3 regions of the Paenibacillus cineris genome follow, and region 3 is predicted to be linked to each of the others. Evidence: riboswitches for the same ligand, from Rfam matches in the RefSeq annotation. Region 3 holds a riboswitch; each other region holds the start of a gene.
The links. Region 3 has a riboswitch for ZMP and ZTP ahead of KI379_RS13650 (NIPSNAP family protein). Riboswitches for the same ligand answer to the same signal wherever they lie in the genome.
Positions count from the first base shown of each region.

Region 1 (8,084 bases), 1.1 Mb from region 3:
CTGAGCACGGCCTTGTTAGCTTTTGGTATCGCCAGCCTGGTCGGCTCAAAAGTGGGAGGCTTCAGTGCGGATAAGAAAGGAGTGACCTTCACCCTATTGAGCGGGATGACTCTTCATGTGATCGCTCTTATTCTGCTCAGTCTGGCCGGCCACTCGGCGTTCGCCGTGTTCGCCATCCTGATCTTGTGGTCATTCGCCGCATGGTCGACAGGACCGGCACAGCAGTACAATCTGGTGACGATCAAGCCGGAATCCTCCGGTGTCATGCTGGGGCTCAACCAATCGATGATGCAGCTGTCCATGGCGGCCGGCGCCGGCATCGGCGGCGTAGTCGTCTCGGGCGTCTCGCTGTCGGCGGTTACATGGATCGGGGCCGTCGGGGTACTGGTTGCGATGCTGGCGCTGCTCGGCTTGAATCAGCTGTCCGCACGGCGAAAGGTTGCGGCGACGGAATAAAGGAACGGGTCTTCCACTCGCATGGAGCAGAAAAACTGCGTTTATATCTAAAAAAGAAAGCGGCCAGTCCTCTATAGGGACTGACCGCTTTTGTATTTTAAACCCACTTGCCTGCGCGGAACACCGGCTCGACGGTGCCGTCCGGCAGTTCACCGTCAATGTCCAATTGGTCCGAACCGATCATGAAATCGACATGCGTCAGGCTGACGTTGCCGCCTTTGGCGAGCAGCTCCTCTTTGCTCAGCTTGGTTCCGCCCTCGATATTGACCGGATAGCAGCTTCCAAGCGCGAAATGGCAGGAAGCATTTTCGTCCACGCCCGTATTGTAGAAGACACGGTTCATGAGCGAAATCGGGGAGTCATGAGGCACCAGCGCCATCTCGCCGAGGTAGGACGCGCCTTCATCCGTTTCCAGCAGCGATGTCAGGTGCTCGCGGCCCGATACGGCATCGTATTCCGTCACTTTTCCGTCTTTGAAGGTTAACTTGATGCCGTCCACCAGCCGGCCGTTCAGGTTGAGCGGAAGCGTGCTGGATACCGTTCCGTTGACTCCGGTCCGCAGGGGCATCGTGTAGATTTCCTCCGTCGGCATGTTCGCCACAAAATACACGCCGTCCTCCTTCAAATCCCCGCCGCCGAGCCACAGATGCCCTTCCGGCATCTCGACCCGCAGGTCGGTTCCTGGAGCACGGTAGTGCAGGCTCTTATACCGCTTGTCGTTCATGTACTGCTGCCGTTTTTTCAGCTCGGCGATATGATCCCGCCAAGCCGCGACGGGATCCCCGCTGTCGACGCGGTTCATGCGGAATACGGCTTCCCACATAGCCGGGACGCGTTCTTCCTCCGGCAAATCGGCGTAAACCTTGTTCGCCCAGGCGCGGGTCGGCGCCTTGATCAGCGACCAGCTGACCTTGTTGCTGCGTACGTAGGCCTGATATTTCTCGCGGGCCACCGCCGCCGCTTTCACGGCCGTCGATACTTTGGCGGAATCGATGCCGCGGAACAGCTCAGGGTCGGGCACCTTGATGTGCAGTACCGCGCCGCCGCCTTCGGCGAGCTGCTCCATCATGTCGGCCTGCCACTTCGGATAATAAGCGAACGAATCGTCAGGCGCTTGTTCATACCGGATGCGGGTCACCTTCTCGTCGTCCCAATCGACCTGAACATATTTGGCGCCAGCCTCATAAGCTTTGGACACGATCTGCCGTGTGAAATCTACGGTTTCCAGCGGGGATTGCACAAGCAGCACCTGGCCGGGCTGGATGTTCACCCCGACCTTGATGACCAGTTCGGCGTATTTCTCCAGCATTTGTTCAAAATGATCCATGATTCAAGTTCCTCCATCGTATGTGAAATGGCATTCCTGCCGAGAAAAGAATGTCTGTCTACCAGTGTATCTCTATCCATTTCCATGATGCAAGCTTATTGGGGCTTCCCGTCTTTTTCGAAAAACTTTTTTGCATGCCTGCCGGAGTTTAGGTTTTTTTAAGATTCGGCTGATATCGTGTTTGTCATATGAAGGAAGGGAGAATGGACATGAACAAAGCGGTAAAAAACGTGCTGATCATTTGCGGATGCGTCATTGTGATCGGCGCGGGGGGGACCTATTTTTATCAAAAAAACGCCAGCGCGACGAAAACGGAAACGGCGACCATTACATATGCCGTCGAGAGGGGCGACTTGTCCAAAACCGTAACGTCCTCCGGCAATGTGGAAGCACCCGAATCGGTGAACCTGAGCTTCAGCGGAAACTCCAAAGTGACCAAGGTCAACGTAAGCGTCGGGGAAGCAGTGAAAAAGGGGCAGCTGCTTGCAGCGATGGATGCAACGGCGCTGCAAAACGAGCTGCTGTCAGCCCAGGCGAAGTATGACAGTGCCGTGGCGAAGCTGGACAGCATCCAGGCTGGAACGGACTCGGCTACCTTAAGCGAACAAAAAGCCCAGGTGTCCAAGGCGCAGTCCGACCTGGAGAATGCCAAGACGGCGCTTACGAACGCAAAAAAGGCGGCCAATGCATCGTACCTGCAGGCACAGGTGGACAAGGCCAAGGCTGCCGTCATCAGCACGCAGGCCAAGCTGGACGAAGCGAAGAAGGGGACGGACCCGTCCCAGATTTTATTCGCTCAAGTCGCGGCGGATAATGCCCAGAATGCTTATAAACAAGCGGTATCGCAGCAGAGCAATCTGGATCAGCTGAACGAAGCGGTTACCAATGCCGAATCACAGGTGGATAGCGCGTCCCGCGCCTATGATCAGGCGGTTTCGCAGCTGGCCAAGCTGCAGGAAGGGCCGGCTGAAAGCGACGTGGCCAGTGCCAAAGCCGACGTGGCCATGGCACTTGCTGCCTTAAACGACGCCAAGGCCAACGCAGCCGGGGCCAAAATTTATGCGCCGTATGACGGCATCATTTCCGCCGTGAACGCCAAGGTTGGGGAGACGGTTGCCGGCGACGCTGCTTCGGCCATCTCCATGTACTCAACCGGCGGAAGCTTCCGGATTTCGGCCTCCATCGACGATACCGATATCACCGATGTGAAGGTCGGCCAGGACGTAAATATAACATTTGACGCGCTCACGGGCGTAACGCTGAAAGGCAAAGTCGTGTCCAAGGCGGTGCTCGGGGAAGCGCAGACCAGCGGCGTCGTAACGTTCCCGGTCGGCATTGAAATCACAGCGGGTCAAGATAACGCAGACAAGCTGATTCCGGGTATCAGCGCGACGATTGCCATTATTACCGACGGTAAGAAGGATGTATTGAAAGTTCCTGATGCGGCGATCAAGTCGTTTGGCGGACGGAAAATCGTCATGGTCGACAAAGGCGGCAAAGAGGAGCAGGTGGAAATTACAACCGGCCTTGATGACGGGGCTAATTCCGAAGTGCTGACCGGATTGTCCGAGGGCGACAAAGTAACCATTACGATGACGACGACAAAGACAAGCACCGGAACGAGCCAGGGAACTATGGGCGGCTTTGGCGGCATGGGCGGTATGGGCGGCTTCGGAGGCATGAACGGAGGCGGCGAGATGCGGCAGTTCAACCGCGGCGGCGGTACGGGTGGAACCGGAGGAACTGGCGGAGGCGGAGCACGCAGCGGCGGCATGGGAGGTGGAGGACAGTGATCACCTTTGATCAAGTGAAGAAAATTTATGCATCGGGCGAGAACGAGGTCCAGGCGCTGAAGGGCGTTACCCTTCAAATCGATGAGCGCGAGTTTGTCTCCATTATGGGACCGTCTGGTTCAGGAAAATCGACCATGATGAACGTGATCGGCTGTTTGGATAAACCGACTTCCGGCAAGTACATGCTGGACGGCATCGACATCGGCTCGGCATCGGCCAAGCAGCTGTCGGAGGTGCGCAACCGCAAGATCGGTTTTGTCTTTCAAAACTTTAACCTGCTCAAGCGAACCTCCGCCATTGAAAACGTCGAGCTTCCGATGCTGTATGCGGGCAAAAACAAAAAGGAGCGGCGGGAGAAGGCCGAGTACTGCCTTGAGCTGGTCGGCCTGAAAACCCGGATGCATCACAAGCCGAATGAGCTCTCCGGGGGACAGCAGCAGCGGGTGGCTATTGCCCGCGCCTTGAGCAACGACCCCGCCATTATTTTGGCGGACGAGCCGACGGGCAACCTGGATACGGCATCATCCGAGGAAATCATGGGCATATTCCGGAGACTGAACGAAAAGGGGCATACAATCGTCATCGTCACCCACGAACCGGACATCGCCGCCCATACGAAACGGGTCATTTGGTTTCGCGATGGCCTGATCGAGACGGACCGGCTGAATACGGAGCGTGAGCGGGTATGAATGTGGGGGAACTGCTGCGCATTTCAATCCGAAGCTTACGGTCCAACATGCTGCGCTCCTTCCTGACGATGCTTGGAATCATCATCGGCGTGGCGACCGTCATTGCCATGATTTCCATCGGTCAGGGAACGAGCAAGCAGGTGACGAGCCAAATCCAAAGCCTGGGTTCCAATCTGATCACGGTTACCGCAGGCTCGGGGTCGTCAACAGGCACAGCGGCAGGAGGCAGCCAAGGCGGAAGCACGGGCACACTGAACATTTCGGACGCTGACCCGATCTCCAAAATCGATACCGTGAAGTACGTCGCGCCGGTCTCGCAGGTGAGCGCGCAGCTGCTGAACGGATCGAACACGGCCTCCGCCACGATCATCGGCTCGACGCCGGGTTATGCCGACATCAAATCGTGGGAGACGGACATCGGACGTTTCTTTACCGAGGATGAAGTCAATGACCGGGCAAAGGTCGTGGTCCTTGGCGCAACGACGGCGGAAACGCTGTTTGGTGAAGCGGGCTTCGATGCGGTCGGCAGCATGATCAAAATCAACAACATCCCGTTTCGGGTCATCGGTGTGCTCAAAGCTAAGGGTTCTTCGGGTACGGTTGACCAGGACGACACCGTCATCGCGCCGATCACGACGATTCAGTCCCGGTTTCAGACCGGGAGCTCCCGGAGCAGTGTCCGGCAAATTTTAGTCGAAGCCAAATCTACCGACGTGATCAACAGCACCATGGCGCTGATCCAGTATACGATGCGCCAAAGCCATAAACTTGGCGGGGCCGACGATGATTTCAGGGTTCAAAGCCAGGAGGATGTCATGTCCTCCGCCGAAAGTGTCACCAAAACGCTGACCCTCTTTCTAGGCGGCGTGGCGGCGATATCCCTGCTCGTCGGCGGAATCGGCATCATGAACATCATGCTGGTGTCCGTTACCGAACGGACGCGGGAGATCGGTATCCGGAAGGCGATCGGGGCCAAGGAAGGGACGATTCTATCGCAGTTTCTGTTTGAATCGGTCACCTTGGCTATCCTGGGCGGTGTGATCGGCGTCATCCTTGGCTTCGGCGGCTCCAAGTTCGTCGGCAAGCTGATGGACGTGACCACCGCGGTGTCTATGAACTCCGTGCTGCTTGCCGTCGGGTTCTCGGCCTGCATCGGCATCGTATTCGGCGTATTCCCGGCAAGACAGGCGGCGAAGCTGGATCCGATCGAGGCGCTTCGGTACGAATAGGCCGCTATTTGTGACCGACGGATTTATGTGAACCGGATATCAACCGACTCAAGAACATTACATCTTGGGTAGAAAAAAGGGCATTTCACCGAATGATGTTCGGCGGAATGCCCTCTTGCCATTTTTTGAAGCCGTTACCGGCGTATTTGTGCTGCCGATACGCGGCTCTTTAAGTGTCCCTTGGAAAACCGGGCCATACCGATGGCTGGTTTATCCCAGCTGTTTTTCCGCCGCATCCACCGTGTGCTTCAGCAGCATGGCGATGGTTACCGGTCCGACGCCCGCAGGGACGGGTGTAATGGCGCTCGCTTTTTCCAGACATGCCTCATAATCAACGTCCCCGACATTGCCTTCATTGTAGCCTGCGTCCAGAATGACGGCCCCGTCCTGAATCCAGTCTCCCTGAATGAATTTCGGTTTGCCTACTGCGGCAACAACGATCTCTGCCTGGGACACGATATCACCAAGGCCTTTCGTTCTCGAATGGCAGATCGTGACCGTGGCATTGCGGTTCAGCAGCATCAGCGAGACGGGCTTGCCGAGAATCGGGCTGCGGCCGACAACAACAGCGTGCTTGCCTTCTACAGGAATCCGGTAGTAATCCAGGATGGCGATGATGGCCGCCGGGGTACAGGAAGGATATGCGGCAAAGCCGAAAGCATTCTGCGCAAATCCCAGTGTGGTGACACCGTCGACGTCTTTTTCAATGGCGATCGCGTCGAATGCGGCTCTTTCATCAATCTGATGGGGAACCGGATGCTGCAGCAGAATTCCGTGAACGTTCGGGTCGGCGTTAAGCTTCTGAATTTCCCGGATAAGCTCCTCGGTCGTCGTCCCCGCATCCAGTGTGATTTTTAACGATTCCATCCCGAGCCGTCTGCAGGCATTGCCTTTCATGCGCACGTATGTGGCCGATGCCGGGTCGTCGCCTACCAAAATGGTCGCCAGGCAGGGGGTAATCCCTTGCTCGGACAGCCGTTTCACCCTGCTAACCAAGCCGTCCTTAATGTCCTGCGCCACGCGCGCTCCGTCCAAAATCAGCGTTTGTTCTGTCATTGTCTGCATCTCCTTTAAATCATGGTAAGGTCCAGAAAAACATAAAGAGGCAAGGGGAAATTCCCCTTACCTCTGCCCAGGCGTACGGCTGTTTATATCCATGTGCTCCCTCATGGTTCATCCCATGTTTCCGCCAGTCGCACACAGTCCATCTATGTAGAATGATACCTTATTGTGCTTATGGGCACAATGGGGAGTTTTGAGAATGATGCTTATGTGCCGCCGTTTCTTTTAAACACGATGTAATCCATTTTTGTCTCAACCAGCACCATCAGCTGCTGGGCCATATAAGACGCCGTGTATTTAAAATCAACCTCTGCCCAGTGCATAATGACCCCCACCGTGGCCGACATCCGGTAGCTCAGCATGATTTCGTAGTCGATCGGCGGCTCGGTCGGTTCCATTTCGATATGCATGTCCTTCCGCATCGACTCCCTGAGCCTGTCGTACATGTCCATCGCCAGCTTTCCGCGTTCGACTCGCGATAAGGCCAGGAACACATCTTTATGCTGTTCGATATGTTCAAACAAGCGCAGCCCCGAGGGGTAGGTCATCGAGGCTTCAATTCGCTCCAGGCCCTCATACGGCTTGACGAGCAGTTCGGCGATGCCCTGCAGAAACTCGTCGTGGATTTCCTTGAGCAGGTCTTCCTTGCTGACGAAATGCTTGTAAAAGGTGCCCCGGTTATAGTCTGCACGGGCCGCGATATCCATAATAGTCACCGAATCGAAGCCTTTATCGAGAATTAAGGAAACGAGAGCGGTTTTGAGCGCCTGCCGGGTTCTTCTGGCTCTGCGGTCAAGAACGTGTTCATCTGTCAAATGCATCTGCCTCCAGCTTGTCGTTTCTCCTATTATAACGTAAGTTGGGATGCCGCCAAAACGCAGAAAATCATCAACAAAGAGAAAGTAAATGTTCAAAATTGTCATGGTTCGGTGACATACGGCGGCAATCTGTTGGATAGATGACATTATTTCGAAATATGATTATTGTGTAAACAATTAATAAAGGTGTAACCTATACATGTAACAGACATGAGCTATAAAGCCTATAAATCATTTTATAAACTTTGTTGAAAAGGAAGCGATTCAGTCATGAGTCAAACACAAACGAAAACTGCAGTCATTACCGGCGCCGCCGGCGGAATCGGGAAAGAGCTGGCACGGCGTTTGGCCGAGCGCAAGCTGAACCTCGTCCTGGTCGATTTGAAGGAAGATGCGGTCAAGAGCGTCGTCGAGGAGCTTGGCCTGAACGATACCAATTCACTGGCGATCGCTGCCGACGTATCCAAAGAGCAGGATGTGCAGAACTATGTGAACCGTGCGGTTGAAAAATTCGGCACCATCGATTACTTTGCGAACAATGCAGGGATTGAGGGCCCTACCGGGCTGATCGAAGAGCAATCCGTGGAAGCGCTTGATCTGGTATATAACGTCAACGTCCGTGGGGTGTTCCTGGGGCTGCATTACGTTATTCCAGTTATGAAAAAGCAGAATTCCGGCGCAATATTGAATACGTCTTCGCTTGCAGGCCT
Region 1 covers NZ_BORU01000001.1:1,863,755-1,871,838, forward strand. Annotated here, with positions in the region: gene KI379_RS08985 (MFS transporter) at 1-456, shown strand, start outside; gene KI379_RS08990 (aminopeptidase) at 554-1,783, opposite strand; gene KI379_RS08995 (efflux RND transporter periplasmic adaptor subunit) at 1,993-3,576, shown strand; gene KI379_RS09000 (ABC transporter ATP-binding protein) at 3,573-4,265, shown strand; gene KI379_RS09005 (ABC transporter permease) at 4,262-5,494, shown strand; gene KI379_RS09010 (bifunctional 5,10-methylenetetrahydrofolate dehydrogenase/5,10-methenyltetrahydrofolate cyclohydrolase) at 5,705-6,550, opposite strand; ZMP/ZTP riboswitch at 6,618-6,701, opposite strand; gene KI379_RS09015 (TetR/AcrR family transcriptional regulator) at 6,763-7,371, opposite strand; gene KI379_RS09020 (SDR family NAD(P)-dependent oxidoreductase) at 7,645-8,084, shown strand, end outside.
Region 1: linked by a shared signal. The riboswitch ahead of KI379_RS09010 (bifunctional 5,10-methylenetetrahydrofolate dehydrogenase/5,10-methenyltetrahydrofolate cyclohydrolase) and the one ahead of KI379_RS13650 (NIPSNAP family protein) in region 3 are both predicted to bind ZMP and ZTP.

Region 2 (8,084 bases), on a different contig from region 3:
CAGGCTTGGCCTCTTTCAAAACCGGCTCCAGGCCCTGCAGAACGCGGATGGTTACCTCGTTCAGCGTCTGGTTCTCTTTCATGACGTCCAGATCGAAATCCGGCGTAATCTTGAATACCTCGAGCACCTGATCCAGCATCTGACGGTGCTGGGCCGTTACGCAGACGACGGATTCGATATGTTCGGGATGCTTCTGCAGTTCTAAGATGAGCGGAGCCATCTTGATGGCTTCCGGGCGCACCCCGAAGATCGTCATCACTTTAATTTTTGACATATGGTTTCCCTCTCCTTACTTGGTTCCGTACAGCCGGTCTCCGGCGTCTCCCAGTCCCGGAATGATATAACCGTGGTCGTCCAGCTTCTCGTCCAGGGCCGCTACATAAATGTCCACGTCAGGATGGGCTTCCTGCACGGCTTTGACCCCTTCCGGCGCGGCGATCAGGTTCATCATCTTGATCTGGGTGCACCCCCGCTTCTTCAGGACGTCGATCGCGGCAATAGCCGATCCTCCGGTCGCCAGCATCGGATCGATGACGATCAGCTCGCGCTCGGTCACGTCCGTCGGCAGCTTCGTGTAATACTCGACAGGCTGCAGCGTTTCCGGATCGCGGAACAAGCCGACATGTCCCACCTTGGCGGCGGGAATCAGCTTCAGCATGCCGTCGAGCATGCCGAGCCCGGCGCGCAGGATCGGAATCAGCCCGAGCATGCGGCCCGCCAGAACCTTGCCGTCCATCTCAGCGACAGGTGTCTGCACCTTCACCGACTCGAGCGGAACCTCGCGTGTAATTTCGTAAGCCATTAAGGAAGCAACCTCATCGACCAGTTCGCGAAAATCTTTCGTGTTCGTCCGCACATCGCGGATAAATGTCAGTTTGTGTTGAATCAAAGGGTGATCACAAATCACCAGTTTTCCCATGTTAGTCCCTCCGGTTAAATCGTAAGTCTAAGTGCTGTCATTGCCGGTTAGTTAGATGCCCATTCGCATACGATACATGCAAGTACACAAATCTTATTTATTATATCATTCCTGGAAATGATTTTGCACCCAAGAAAGATATGTTTATTCTGGCCCAAAGATCAGCCGGCTTAAACGTTAACCGAAAGACCGCGCAAGGGAACCGGCATGGTGTAAGCACCCCGTAAAGACCCGCCAATCTAGCATCTGCTCTTCGTATCGAGCAGTCTTAAATCTAGCAGTTCTTCCCCTCTGAACTACTATATAAAAGCCACTCTAAGAGTGTGAAGGCACACATCCGCTGTGACGGCAGAAAGGTTTATTGACCTATACGGCTTCTGAGAGCGAAAAGAAAAACGTATTATCGGCGTACATTCTCAGAAGACAGACCGCGTTTAGCGGGAGTTTCTTTTGCGGGATCAGGATGGTTAGCCTCGAAACCTCGGAAAATCTCTATTTCTTATTTCTAAAAAAAGGGACCGGAGAACATTCCCCAGTCCCTTATATTCTCACAGACCTGTACTTCTCAAGATCTGTGTCCTATTAGTAGTTAAGTTCAGGATACAGCGGATATTGATCCGTCAGTTCCTTCACCATCGCCGCTGCTTTGGACAGCACGGCTTCGTCCTTAGGCGACTTCAGCGTCATGGCGATGATTTTGCCGATCGTCACCATAGCCGCTTCATCCATGCCGCGGGAAGTCGCAGCCGGCGTACCGATCCGGATTCCGCTCGTCACGAACGGGCTGGTCGGATCGAACGGGATGGCGTTTTTGTTCACAGTGATACCGACGGAGTCCAGCACCTTCTCGGCGTCTTTCCCTGTAATGTTCACGCTGCGGGTATCCACCAGCATCAGGTGGTTATCCGTGCCGCCGGATACGATGTTCAGGCCTTCGCTGATCAGCGTCTCAGCCAATACTTTGGCGTTCTTCACCACGTTTTCGGCATACGTTTTGAACGATGGGTCCAGCGCTTCGCCCAAGGCTACGGCTTTGGACGCGATAACGTGCATCAGCGGACCGCCCTGCGTGCCCGGGAAGACGGCCTTGTCGATGGCCGCAGCCCATGGCTGCTTGCACAGAATCATGCCGCCACGTGGTCCGCGGAGCGTTTTGTGCGTTGTCGTCGTGACAAAATGGGCGTGAGGCACCGGGTTCGGATGAAGCCCGGCCGCAACCAGGCCCGCGATATGAGCCATGTCGACCATGAACAGCGCGCCTACGTCATTGGCGATCGAAGCGAGAGCTTCGAAATCAATCGTACGCGGATAGGCGCTCGCACCGGCGACGATCAGGCGCGGACGATGCTTGAACGCAAGTTTGCGGACTTCGTCATAATCGATGAGGAACGTATCTTCCTGGACCCCGTAAGCGACGAAGTTGTACAGCAGACCGGAAGCGTTCACCGGGCTTCCGTGCGTCAGGTGTCCGCCATGGGCAAGGTTCATCCCAAGCACGGTATCCCCTGGTTTCAGCGCTGCCAGGTATACGGCCATGTTGGCCTGAGCGCCGGAGTGCGGCTGCACGTTGGCATGCTCGGCTCCGAACAGCTCTTTCGCACGGTCACGGGCAATATCTTCAACGATATCGACGCGCTCGCAGCCGCCGTAGTACCGCTTGCCCGGATATCCTTCGGCGTATTTGTTCGTGAGGACGGAGCCCATGGCTTCCATAACCGCTTCACTGACAATATTCTCCGATGCGATCAGCTCGATATTCGCACGCTGACGCTTCAGTTCCAAGTTCATGGCCTCGAGTACAGCCGGGTCCTTCTTACGCAATTGATCCATGTTAATAGTTCCTCCCTTATTGGAATTCAAAATAAAATGTTCGTTTCAATCATCCGCTCATGTTAATCGCAAAGATCTGAACTGCCGCCGTCACGGTCGGCTCTGCCGGCTTCTTCATCCAGACGGTACACCGCCCGTTCGCCGCCGATCAGCTTGGGCCGCGTGTAGGCCGCATTCACGCGCGCGTGCCCCACATACCGCAGGGTCGGGCGAAAAGGCACCGCCACACGCCGAAGATGCATGCCGATCATCGTCTCGCCGATGTCAATGCCCGCGTGAGCCTCGATCGCTTCGGCCAGGCAAGGCTCCTTCATGGAACGGTAAGCAGCGGCAGCCATAGAGCCGCCCGCTTTCGGAACAGGAACGGCGGCGACCTCGGTTAAACGAAGGCGCTCCAGTACGGAACGCTCCATCACAAGCGCCCGGTTCAAATGCTCACAGCACTGAAACACCGTGTCGAAGCCGAACTTGGCCCGGACCTCGCCGATCGCCTGCAGCAGCTCTTCAGCAACCCCAAGTGCCCCCGAAGTGCCGATGCGTTTCCCGGCCACCTCACTGGTGCTCGTTCCGACAACCAGTACCTTGCCAGGGCCAAGCCCCGCGGCTTCCACCAGCTCATGAAGAATTTGAGATACCTGTTCTCCCAGCGAAACTTCCAATGGACTGCCTCCTGACATGCTTTCCATGAGAAAACCTCCCTAATTGTGCAGATACCGCTCTTCAATCGCTTTAATCTTGTTCACGCGCCCGACATGACGCTCGCCGCCGCTGAACTCCGTGCCCAGCCAAGCCTTGACAATCTCCTGGGCCAGACCTGGACCGATGACGCGTTCGCCCATCGCCAGCACGTTGGAGTCGTTATGCTCCCTGGTGGCAATCGCCGAGAATACATCGTGGACCAAGGCGCACCTGATGCCCGGAACCTTGTTCGCCGCGATGCTCATGCCGATGCCTGTTCCACAGATCAGGATTCCCCGGTCGGCCTCGCCTTTGGTAACCAGATCGCACACAGGGAGAGCGTAGTCGGGATAGTCCACGGAATCCGTGCATCCGCATCCCACATCCGCAACTTGATGCCCCATCCCTTCGATCACGGCAATGATGTCTTCTTTCAAACGTATACCCGCATGATCTGTTCCAACAGCAATTTTCATCTTTCGAAAAACCTCCTAAAATTTCGCGCAATACAGAGAAACGAGTCTAGCGCTCCCCGGTATTCCCGTGACTTCTTGTACCATTATAACTCATTTGCAGCCACTAGACGAAAAAAAGAGCAGTCCGCGGATCATTCCGCAGAATTGCTCTTTTGCCCAGGCGACCGGCCGTATATTCCGGTGCTCCATCGTGGTTGGATCCACATTGTCGCCAGTTACACCGGAACCGATGTTTTTCACCTTCATCATAAAGCATGACGCGATGAAAATCAATCTGCAAATTTACTCCATTTTTTTCAACCTAGGCTCCCGCCCAAGTGCAATTTAAGCTTGTTTCTTAAAATGTACGGAACGCCTCCAGCTTATCCAGCAGCCGCTCGATAGCGGCGCGGATTTCTGCGGCGGTGACATCGTAATCGTCGCGGGACCCGCCGAACGGGTCCGAAATATCAAAGCTCGGGATGCGCTGCTGGATCTCGATCAGCCGCTCCCGTTCCTCGTCCTCCAGCTGCTGCCCGAGCGCCCGCTTCATTTCCCAGGTGGCGTACAGGCTGTCGAGCTCCTGCAGGTCCTTGATCACGTTCTCGTCATCTTCGGTGTATTCCTTCAGGGTATAAATTTTGTCAGCCGCGAGTGGAAAGCTCCGGATCACATGCTGCTTATGCCCCTGGGTCAGTGTCAAAATCAAATCCGCCCAATCCACCGTGTCGGCCCTGAGCGGCTTGGCGGTCAAATGCTCATCGATCTCGTGGTCCCGCAGCACCGCTTCCGCATGACGCGAGATGGGTGTCCCTTCAAGGGCGGCCACGCCGGCCGAACGGACTTCGAGCGGAACGCTGCGCTCCTTGGCCAGCTTGCGAAGCAGAGCTTCGGCCATCGGGCTGCGGCACGTGTTTCCCGTACAGACAAACAAAATATGCTTCACGTCTCTAGCACCTCCCGAAGTGTCTTTGCCGATATTGTATCAGAAGATAAAGGCGAGGCCAAATGCCAGCAAAATCGCGCCGCCAAGGGCCTCCCCGTATTCGCCGAGATTCCGGCTTACCCTCCTGCCGAGCAGGAGTCCAAGCACGGCCATCGCGCCCCCGCAGATCCCGAAAGCAAGCACGGTCAGAATGCGGTTGCTCTCAAACATCCCCAGGGATACGCCTACCGAAAAGGAGTCAATGCTGACGCTGAGCGAAAACAGCAGCATCCCCAGCAAAGAGCGGTGATCCACCATTCGCGTTTCGCTTGTTTTGAAGGCATTCAGGACCATGTGCCCGCCCAGCAGCACAAGCAGCCCGCCGGCAACCAGGGCGGCAACTTGTCCGAGCAGCGAACTGACGTAATATCCCATAAACATTCCCAGCAGCGGCATCAACACATGGAAAAGGCCGATCAGCAGGCTGATCTTGAGAATATGCAGCAGCCGGATTCCTTTCATGCCGATTCCTACGCCCAGAGAGAATGCATCCAGTCCTAATGCGACGGCCATTATCATGATAGTCATTAGCTGCCCTAAACCGGCAGAAGTCTCCAACATCCCTATTCCCCCATGTCCGTTAGGTTCTTGTACAACCATATGCGGACAAGAGGTAAATGATGTCTCTTAAAAGGTGCGGCGAGAGGTCACAAGCGCACAACCCGCTGGCCGGCGGCCTTGCGGAGCCGGTTCATGATGGCAGCGCCCAGACCCTCTTCCGGGCAGGCTTCCGACAAAATAAACGTCACGCCTTCTTCATCCATGCGGCGAAGAGCGGCGTACAGCCGGTGGGCGGCCGCTTCCAGTCCGGCAAGACTGCCGAGGGACTGCACGCAATCCGCGGCGTAACGGCCGATATGCTCCTCGAATGCCATCACGCCGGTTCTCTCCCCGCGTGCCGCCGCCGCCTTCAGCTGCTCATCGATCCAGCCGGATACCTGCTCCGGCGTGCCGCCCTGCACAATGGTGAGCGCACCCTTGGGAGCGTAATGCGTATATTTCATGCCGGGCGATTTCGGCGCGACGATCTCCTCTTCATCCGGAGAGCGTTCGATTCCCGGATCGGTCGTCACCGCCGTCCCGGAAGCGGCGGCTAGCTGCTCGCTCGTAATGCCGCCGGGCCGAAGAACGGTGACGCTGCCGTCCTCCTGAACCTGCACGACGGTGGATTCAAGGCCGACCCCGGTCGGCCCTCCGTCCAGAATACCGTCGACCAGCCCGCTCAAATCTTCCTCGACATGGCCCGCGAGCGTCGGGCTCGGCCGTCCCGAGCGGTTGGCGCTCGGCGCCGCCACCGGACAGCCGGACTCACCGATCAGCTTCAGCGCGATCGGATGGTCCGGCATCCGGATGCCGACTGTCGTCAGCCCCGCTGTTACCCGCGGGGACAGCACGCCCGGTCGAAGCGGCAGCACCAGCGTCAGCGGACCGGGCCAAAAGGCCGCCATCAGCCGCCGCGCCGTATCGCTGACCTCTGTCACGAGCCCGTCCAATTGGCTTGTATCCGCAATGTGGACGATGAGCGGATTGTCGGACGGCCGGCCCTTGGCCTTGAAAATCGCCTCGACAGCCTCCGTATTCCGGGCATCCGCCCCAAGGCCGTAGACCGTTTCGGTCGGAAAAGCAACGGTACCGCCATCCCGTAGAATGGCGGCTGCCCGGCCGATCGACTGCTCTGCACGAGACACCGCTTCCCTCTCCGCTTCTGCGGCAGCGATGCTGCGTCCCCTCAATACGGTCACATCCCATACCGGTGTGGCATGGCTCTTATTTGCATCATGGGCGGAAGGAGCGCTTCCTCCATCCTGCCCTTGGTTTAAACCTTTCATCGCTGTTCATTCCTGTCATCGAAATTGGTATGTTTTATTATAGCACATCTGCACAATCTCCAAGACGCATGCCCCTGGACAGGATGGCCGCTAGTTCCTAAGCGAACAGTCCCGTCAGCCAGGACCACAGCCCGGAGAGCATGTCTACCAGGAAGAAGCGAACTTCCGGCTGGGAGGCATCGGCCGCTGCTTTCCCGGAAGCTTGAGCGGCTGCAGTATCCGTCACCTTGGCCGACGCGGTGGTCACGGCGCCCTTAGCGTCACCCTTGGCATCCGCAGACTGAGCCTTGGCCTCGGCGGGCTGAGCCGCAGCATCTCCGCTGGCCGCATCAATGAAGCAGAGCGGAGGGAACAGCACGCACCACCAATTTTGACCGCTGCCTGCACCCAGTGTGATCCGGAGTGCTTCATAATTCCCGGCCGGATACACGGTACCGCCGTACAGTTTGGTCGGAAACGGCACGATGCCCAGTTCAACATGGTAATCGTAATGAATGCCTCTCTTCTCCAGCTCACGGCCCACCAGATCGTTCAGTTCCGGCAAATGCTCCCGGATCGTCGTTCTCGCCTGATCCAGGCTTTGCGGGTCCTCAAGCTCCTGTACCCAGCTGTTCATCTCCGCCACCACGGCATCGCGAATTTCGCGTTTGACCAGCTGGTCGTCCGGATTATCGGAATTGGCCAGGATGCGCAGGCGGATGGATTCCTGCGGAATCGGCCCGCCGGCCACGGCCGCGTCGGTCTTTTGACTCTCCCACATCATGGCGATCATAAACAAAATACAAAAAATAATAGCGGTATCCTTCACCAAGTCGCGCAGCCAGTCTTGCCCTCTATATTTCCCCTGCTTCATCGTCTTTTCCATTTTCCCCGGGCCCCTCTCTATCAGAACAAATCTATGATAGTTCTCAGTATGTCCGGGAATGGTAGAGTCTAAACCTAGCAATCTATAATATAGATTGAATTAAAGAAATCACACCTTTGACACGGATATTCCCCTTGGAAACAAGGAATGATAAGAAAACTCGAATTCATCTTATCTAGTATTTCTACGAGCTTTTAACCCGTAAAAAAAAGACCGCCTTCCCAAGCCCAAGGACTTGTCGAAAACGGTCGTTTCTTGTAAATCATCAGCTTCACATACCCGCCTTGGCCTGTCCGGCTTGAGCGGAAGCCCCTTTGTTTGCCGGGGTCAGCATCTCATCGTCCACTTCCTCCCCATGAACGCGCACGCTCATGACGATCCCGATGCTCGCCATATTGATCAGCAGCGAGGTTCCGCCGTAACTGATAAACGGCAGCGTAATCCCGGTCAGCGGCATCAGGCCGATGAAGGCGCCGATATTTTCGAAGATCTGATAGAGCATCATGGCGATAATGCCCACGAT
Region 2 covers NZ_BORU01000004.1:118,469-126,552, forward strand. Annotated here, with positions in the region: gene wecB (non-hydrolyzing UDP-N-acetylglucosamine 2-epimerase) at 1-274, opposite strand, end outside; gene upp (uracil phosphoribosyltransferase) at 290-919, opposite strand; gene glyA (serine hydroxymethyltransferase) at 1,502-2,749, opposite strand; gene KI379_RS27325 (TIGR01440 family protein) at 2,812-3,426, opposite strand; gene rpiB (ribose 5-phosphate isomerase B) at 3,448-3,903, opposite strand; ZMP/ZTP riboswitch at 4,051-4,132, opposite strand; gene KI379_RS27335 (low molecular weight protein arginine phosphatase) at 4,241-4,828, opposite strand; gene KI379_RS27340 (manganese efflux pump MntP) at 4,868-5,428, opposite strand; gene KI379_RS27345 (L-threonylcarbamoyladenylate synthase) at 5,515-6,696, opposite strand; gene spoIIR (stage II sporulation protein R) at 6,794-7,516, opposite strand; gene KI379_RS27355 (FtsW/RodA/SpoVE family cell cycle protein) at 7,833-8,084, opposite strand, start outside.
Region 2: linked by a shared signal. The riboswitch ahead of rpiB (ribose 5-phosphate isomerase B) and the one ahead of KI379_RS13650 (NIPSNAP family protein) in region 3 are both predicted to bind ZMP and ZTP.

Region 3 (8,084 bases):
GACAAAGCCGTTTCAACGGATTTCTCGCTTAGACCCTCACGGTGTACAACCTGAAGTGAAGCAAGCTAACGGGAAATGATAGCTCAATGAAGATAATTGAGGGCAGTCGACCTAAAAACTGGCTGCTTTCTCCTCAACTAACGGGCAGGATAACGGGGAGTAGGGGGCTGCTGTTTATTTTGTAAGCGACAGGAACATAGACGCTTAATTGCCGCGTAGGGGCGGGCTCATTAAGCTAGTGGTAGATTACATCAATGTCATTGGAACCTTATGGGACACCTGGTCGTTATAATGGATTGAGATGAAGGGAGTGATTAATGTGAAATTTTTTTGTACTAGCATATTAATCGTTGGATTGCTAATTTTATTTGGTTGTTCAAATACTTCAGAAAAAGATGCAGAAATCAGCCCAAAGTTTGTAAGTGAAGGAATCGAAATGCAAGGCATAGAAGGGAAAATCGGTATCTTGGGACCGGATTTCGTGGCGAATCAGGCTAATAAACATATGTGGCACTTATGGGGAAGTAAAACTGATTTGGCCGGGGAATTTAAAGTCGATGCCATGAATTAAAATCCGGTGAGAAGATAAATCCGTTTACTGCTGATATTCCTACATCCTTGTTCGGTCCAAATAACGGTGCAGATGCACATTTACCATCCTCAATGAGGCTACCGAAACCTGGCATTTGGCAGCTTAACGCTTATATTGATGAGAAGTTGTTCGGCAGTATTAATGTCGAAGTCAAATGATTATTGAAACTAAAGGGAAACGTTAGCCTCAATAAACCGCCTTTTCACCAAGGCGATTTTGCAAGGGATATCAGACTACCTCTGGGAATTCCAGGATCTGGAGCAGGCGCTCATCTTTTTCTGCGAACAATTTGTAGCTTCTGCGAACGGTTCGTCCGATTACAGCGCTCTGATCCGTCTGGTTACAATGGAAGCCGCCAATCTGCCAGCCTCGTTTTTAGAAAAGCTGGATAACGCAACGGAAGAGGGGATTACCAGGAGGTTTACCGAGTTTGGACAAACCGGACTGCTCGATGTGCCAGATCCTGTAATGGCTACAAAGCATTTCGCTGCTTTAACATTTTTATTGGTATTTGATCAACCGAGAAAAAACGGGACATTAGAGGAGGAACAAACCAAACGTATCATCACTGAAGGCGTGCGCGTCTTTCTTTGCGCTTATGGAAAACGCACCGTACAAAATGAAAATCAACCATCAAACTGATAACTTGCTAACATTCCCGACTAAGAACTTGGTTACATTCCCCATGATTTCATTGAAGTAAAAATTTAGTATGTGTGACTGGCGTAAACGTAGAGACCCACGAGGGAGCACAAATTGTCATATGCCGTACGCCTAGGCAGACGTAAAGGTTAGGTCTCCCTGGTTAAGCAGGATGGTCCAGAGAGAATGGCTCGATCTGATTTTTAAAAAGTCGAAACAGATGTGTGCTGGATTACCAATCAGATTCATTCAGGGAGGAAATAACATGCTATATGAGTTGCGAATCTATACGATTTACGAAGGTCGAATGGATGCCATTCAGGACAGATTTAAGGAGCATACGTTTAGAATTTTCACAAGACTGGGAATGAAGGTCGTGAATTTCTGGATAGATGCAACGGGCCAGAATAAAATATATTATGTGATGGAATATGAGGATATGGCGCAGCGTCAAAGGCTATGGGAGCAGTTTAAGAAAGACATCGAATGGATTCAAGTAAAACGCAATTCGGAAGAAAACGGAGGGCTCATCGTCGAAAAAATTGATGAATATTTTATGAATCAAGCTGAATTTTTCAGATTGGGAAATTGAACTATCGGGTAACGATAGTCGAATAAACGAACAGGAAGAGTTGCCGGTGCTAATTGGCAGCTTTATTACGCTAATGGGCAGTTTAGTTCATTTGTTATACTTGATCAATATAATTAGTGGGGCGAGAAGGAATGGGAATAAGAATAGCAACTAAAAATGAACTCCAATGGGTAAATGAACAGTATCAGAAAATAGGCTTTATGCCGAGTAATTTAGAAAATGAAAAAATTGCAATAGTTACACATCAGGATGAATTTGCAGGCGTTGGAAGGATTGTTTATCTTAATGCAGAAGAAGCTGAAATTGGCGGTATATATATATTGGATGAGTTCAGAGGATTATCGCTTGCAAATGAGTTAGTTGATTACTTGGTAAAGGAAACTAAAAAAGATAATTTAAAAGAAGTGTATTGTCTACCGTTTGAAGAGTTAAAGCATTTTTATCAAAAATTTGGTTTTAAAGAATTTGACTATGAGGGCAAACCAATTAACAATCATATCCTAAAGAAGTTTCAATGGTGTTTAGACACCTATGAGAAGAAGGTTTTATTACTTAAATTATAAATAATACAAAAGCCAGCTGTAAGACGACAAGAACATATACGCTTAAAAGCCGCATGGCAGCGGCTTTTTTTTGTTTTTAACGATAATGAGCCAAGATTGGCTCGTAATTTCTCTGAGACTCCGATCAGCGCAGCGGCCGCCCGGTATACTCCCAGCCCGCACAACGCGCTTGCAAGCCACTCGACTCCTCGCGCGAGGAACCACGTTCCCGGATACGTTTGGCAGATGGCGATGCCTCTCTTGAAAAGTTGCCAATGATTCTGTGGGCTTCTGCCGGTTTAAAGCAATATATCCCAAGGCCCGAAAAGTTCCCGACAACTCCAAGTCGTCTTTGTTGCTTTCTCAAATAGCGTGGCACTTTGGACCCAAGTGCTTTTTTATTATTGGGCTTTGATATATCAGTAATATTGTAGATTTGCGTAACGCTGTTCTTAAGTAACTTTGTAATGTAAAATTATACTAGTTATTAATGTATTGGAGCGCTCCTATGCGGACTGCGAACTTTACAACGAGGAGGAGAGACCGATGATCAAATCAAAAGCTCCCAAGAGACCGACAAGGGATGAATTTGTATTAGAGGAGATAGGCAATCAGCTTACAGAGGCTTATCAAGAAGGGTCAGAAATTCTACTTACTGTGTGGGGTTGGGATGAGCCAGTAAGGGGTCAAATAGATCAAATGGACTCTCGGACTGGAAAAGTACACATCAAAAAGGATGGAGTTATTACCAAGGTCCCTTTTATGGATATCATGGAAATTAACTATCCTAGAGATTAGATTTAGTGAAAGGGAAGATTTGATTTGATTGTAGATTTTAAATTTAGATTTCCATGCTTAAGCTTCATAGTCATTTTGTTAGGTACCATTACTTGTTTCATTGGATTATGCAGAAAAGATTTACAACTGAAAAGATAAATATAAAGACAAGTGCGGTCCAATGAAAAGGTTAATTGTTACTTTTAGAGTGAGTCGGATAGAGTTGATGAAATGTCAGTACCAATCAGCTATAAGGGTTCAATAGAACAAATGGTGAGAGTCGAATTGACATATTTTGATGGGATGGTTTTTAAAAGTGAAATCCATAGCCAGAAGAGGAGTAAGATAAATAAGTAGGTGTCCTGCGTAGGCTATCGCCGCATTAAGAATTGCCAAATGGAAGTTTACTTACGACGCTGAAAGATTGTTCGAAGCTTCGCGGATGCTAAAGCTCTCCATGGGTTTCGCTATTGCCGTTTGCGCGGACTCTCCAACGTCACGGAACAAGCGTTGATAACGGCCGCCGTGCAGAATATGAAGAAGATGATGATCCACCTGGATCGCCTGGAAAAGAGGGGGTAACCCTTCTTTTTTAGGCTTTTTAGCAACTGCAAATGAAAAAAGAGAAACCCAACGTCTCAAAGACATGGGTTTCTCGACAATCTGAGGAGCTCTCAATGAGCTCTTTTATTTCGCTATACGCCTACCTCTACATTCTTGACAACGTATCAATCATATTGCCCACTGGTTCTATCGTGCCAAGCGCTCCTTCCGGCTTCGTCGACAGCTCGCGGGCGAAATCGAAGCTGAAGACGTTTTACATCACGTAGATCAGCGCAATCGGCGACAAAATTGTCGGTCTCTATTAATAAAACATACGATAAAGGCAACCTCTAGAGGGTGCCTTTATTTACATGCTGAGCGAAGAATCGGGAAGCTTCGGGAGCGCACGATGCTTGTACAGTAGAACAATGGACTAAGGCTTCCTTTGAAGCGATTCGCTGAAAATGGCTATTGACAAATAATTTCAGGTTCCAATATGATGGTAGTGAAAACGTTTAACGTATATCGATTGCATTAAGGAGGGGATCTTACTTATTCGATTGCTGAAAGTGTGTGGGTTTATTGGTGCAAGCCAAAACGACAATAAGAAATACCGAGTTGAGCATGGAGAGGTTGAAGTGAATGGCGATTCAATATGGAATTCTTGCACTCTCCTGGATTGGCGGAATGGTCAAACGAGTCTGGACTGCTTGCGATCCAGCGCGCTTCACGGGCAGGCTACGATCTATTGGAGGTCTCACCGGTAAAGCCTGACACTTTCGACTCGATTTTCGCATATGGGTTGACTTTGCGACAAAAAGGAAGCGGTCTAATGTTTGCAACGACTTGACAGATCAATATTTTGAGGTGATCCCAAATGAGTGAAGTGAAAGTGAAAACGGTTCGAACGCCGCAGTTGGAAATTGCTTACGAAGAGGAGGGGGCGCCAGACGGCTTCCCTGTTATCCTGATGCATGGTTTCCCCGATGACGTTCGTGTTTGGGATGGGACGGCGTCAATATTGTCTTCGGCAGGCTACCGGGTATTGATGCCGTACTTGAGGGGTTATGGTCCGACTCGATTTATCGATCCGGATACGCCAAGGGTTGGGCAGCAGGCTGCATTGGGGTTAGATTTATTGCAATTCATGGATGCCTTGTGGCTCGAACGGGCGTCTATAGCCGGCTATGATTGGGGATGTCGAGCCTGTTGCGTCGCCGCGATCCTGAACCCGAAACGAATTCGAGCTCTGGTAGCAATCGGCGGTTATGATGTCCACGATGTGATGTCTCCTCCTAAGCCGGCTCCTCCGGCCCTGGAAGCAGAATGCTGGTATCAATGGTACTTTAATACGGAGCGTGGAAAAGCGGGACTGGAAGCTTATCGAAGAGAGATCTGTCGAAAGTTGTGGGAACGCTGGTCGCCTAGCTGGCATTTTGACGATCTTACCTTCGAGCGAACGGCCCATTCATTCGAGAATCCGGATTTTGTACAAGTGGTGATTCAGGAGTACAGGCATGTTCATCGAAATGATAACGGTGATCCTGCATTCGTCGAGACTGAAAAGTATCTATCGACATTACCGCAAATTGAAGTTCCGGCAATGGTGCTGCACGGAGATGAAGATACGGTCCACCCTCTCTTCCGATCGGAGGAACTGATGTCCAAATTTATCGAAGGCACGGAAAGAAGAGTCGTCCGCGGAGCAGGACATTTTCTGCCACGGCAGCGCCCTGATGCGGTTGCGGAAGCGTTAGAATCGCTGCATCTTCATCATCCCTCACTTGTAAAATCTCGGAGGTATCCGCATGTTTAAAGCAATTGCATTTGATATGGATGGAGTTCTTATCGACACACAATCTTCCGTCAAGGAATTTTGGAACCAGGTCGCCACTGGATGTGGCATCCGCTTGGAACCTTCGGATTTTGATCAATTTATCTATGGGTGTCAAGCTTCCTATACACTGGACCGTCTATTCCCTAAGCTGACTTCTATCGAACGTGCTGTGGTTCTTTCCAAACTTGAATCGTATGAAGCAACGATGACCTATCAGGAAATCATCGGCGTATCAACATTTTTGGCATCCGTACGCGAGGCGGGTGTAAAGACCGCGCTCGTAACGAGTGCTTCTCCGTCAAAGGTGAACGAGGTCATTTACCAGATGAAATGGCAGACTTACTTTGATGTAATCGTTACAGCCGAGCACATCGCTCAAGGAAAACCTGCTCCGGACTGCTATCTTCTGGCTGCCGAACGGTTGAACGTCGACCCCGGCAGTTGCATTGTGTTCGAAGATGCCAGAAGCGGTGTCCGTTCAGCGGTGGCGGCAGGAATGTATGTTGCAGGTGTTGGTCTGGATCGATTATTGAAGGGCGAGGGAGCGGCGGTTGTCGTCGATAACTTCAAATCCGTCAAGCTGGTGAGCAAGAATGGCGGGTCAAGTAAGAGCCATATTCATATTGGGGAAGTCAGCGTGCCAATTCGGACTTCTTATAACCGTACACTGGGTTCCGGAAAGGAATGACTGGATGACTACCATACTTACTGCGTAATGGCGATTCAAACACATGGGGTTATAGTCCCCATACAAATAACAGGTATCCCCGATCAGTCAGATGGCCTGACATTTTACAACAGTTACTGGGGCCTGATTTCTTAAGAGTAAATTCGGAATGACCGCTGAAGCCATCGCTAAGGGAGCCGGCGAGTTGGCGGACATCATCAAGGCAACCCCCGTTTGGAGCTTATGACAACCCTCCGGCCTTGATTCTCGTGGTTCCACTGTCTATCGGAAAATTGTGCGAGTCAACCAAATTGTTTTTTAGGTGCTCAGTTCCGATGGAGCGATTTGGTGAAGTGTTACAAATTGCGATCGAAATGTTGCGTATCATGGAAGCATCTTAAGAGTCATCCGCAAGCGGACGGACCAAACTTCTCAGCTAGACTCGGGTAGCAGTAGTTTGCCGGATGATTAGTTGCGGCTCGACAACGGATTCGCTTTGCGCAATCGTATCAAGCGTTCCATCGATAAAGCCGGTGAGCAGGTCGATTGCCGTAATGGCAAGTTCTCGCGCTGGCTGCTTCACGGTTGTTAGCGGCGGAAAGGAATCAGCCGCTTCTTCAATATCGTCAAATCCAATAATGGACAGGTCGTCTGGTATTCGCTTGTTTAGATACCAAGCCGCACGGATTGCGCTCAAGGCGTACTGATCCGACGCGCAGAACAGGGCCGAGGGAGCTTTGCGACATTCAAAGAGCGCTTTGGAACGTTCGAAAGCGGTAAACCGGTCGCGAGCGTCTAGAATATGGCTTTCGTCTGGCTCAAAACCACAGTGCTGCAAGTAATCTTTAAAGGCTCTCAATCGTGTTCTTACTCCACCGTGCTCTAGATTCCCAAGGAAACCTATACTGTGGTGACCCAGCTCGATTAAATGATCGAGAGCTAGATGAACGCCTTTGGCGTCATCTGTTCTTACCTGCGGAATTGGTAGTGAACTGTCCCCGGTAATCGATACAATGGGGGGACCGCTTTGTTTGCTGCGTTCCAGAAGAGAATGGGTGGACAGATTTCCAATTAGAACGAGACCATCGAACCAATGGTTTATCATGAAATGCAGCTGACGCTCTGCAGTATGCGCATCGTAATCGGCGTGTCCCATAAGCATCTCCATTCCTTTATCGTGAGCGGCTTTTTGCACTTCACGTACAAGAAGCGATAGGAAGGGGTCATGAATGTCGCGAATGATCGCACCGATGACTCCTGAGCGCTTTGATCGGAGAGCAGCGGCGAAGGGATTGATCTGATAACCGAGTTCTTGGGCCGACTGCAGCACTTTTTGCTTTGTCTTTTCACTGATCTTTATACTTCCATCGCGGCTGTTTAGCACTCGAGATACTGTCGCAAGCGAAACGCCGGCTTTGGCCGCCACATCGGCAATCGTAATATTAACCATTCATCTCAACCTTCCCGTGTATTCTACTTCTTTAGGATATCAAAAAGCTTTTAGATTGCAACATTATACGTATAACGTTTTCATTATTGTTCGGATATCTTTTTGATGTACAAGTAAAATGAAGCGAAAGAGCGAAAAAATGCGCAGAACAGGACAATATTGTAGGGGATTTTATGCTTATCGGAGCGATTGAAGCTGGAGGGACAAAGTTTGTATGCGGTATCCGTAATAAGCATGGAGTCATATTGGATAGTGCTGTTTTCCCAACAGAAACCCCGGATCTAACCATGAAGAAAGTGATCGAGTGCTTCCGACTGATTATTCGGTGTTGGATGAGTTTCTGCCGCACCATCATTATGCACGTAAACATGTTGCTTGCATCCTTGATATAGTTGGAGAACATGCCGGGGGGCCGTTGACGGGGGTGATTCAATGTAACTAT
Region 3 covers NZ_BORU01000001.1:2,921,527-2,929,610, reverse strand. Annotated here, with positions in the region: gene KI379_RS13665 (NUDIX hydrolase) at 1-79, shown strand, start outside; gene KI379_RS13660 (DUF4871 domain-containing protein) at 320-571, shown strand; gene KI379_RS13655 (TetR/AcrR family transcriptional regulator C-terminal domain-containing protein) at 809-1,234, shown strand; ZMP/ZTP riboswitch at 1,299-1,379, shown strand; gene KI379_RS13650 (NIPSNAP family protein) at 1,500-1,826, shown strand; gene KI379_RS13645 (GNAT family N-acetyltransferase) at 1,958-2,389, shown strand; gene KI379_RS13640 (YolD-like family protein) at 2,915-3,166, shown strand; partial or broken gene KI379_RS13635 (transposase) at 3,569-3,727, shown strand; gene KI379_RS13630 (hypothetical protein) at 3,823-3,975, shown strand; gene KI379_RS13625 (alpha/beta fold hydrolase) at 4,566-5,504, shown strand; gene KI379_RS13620 (HAD family hydrolase) at 5,497-6,213, shown strand; gene KI379_RS13615 (LacI family DNA-binding transcriptional regulator) at 6,629-7,642, opposite strand.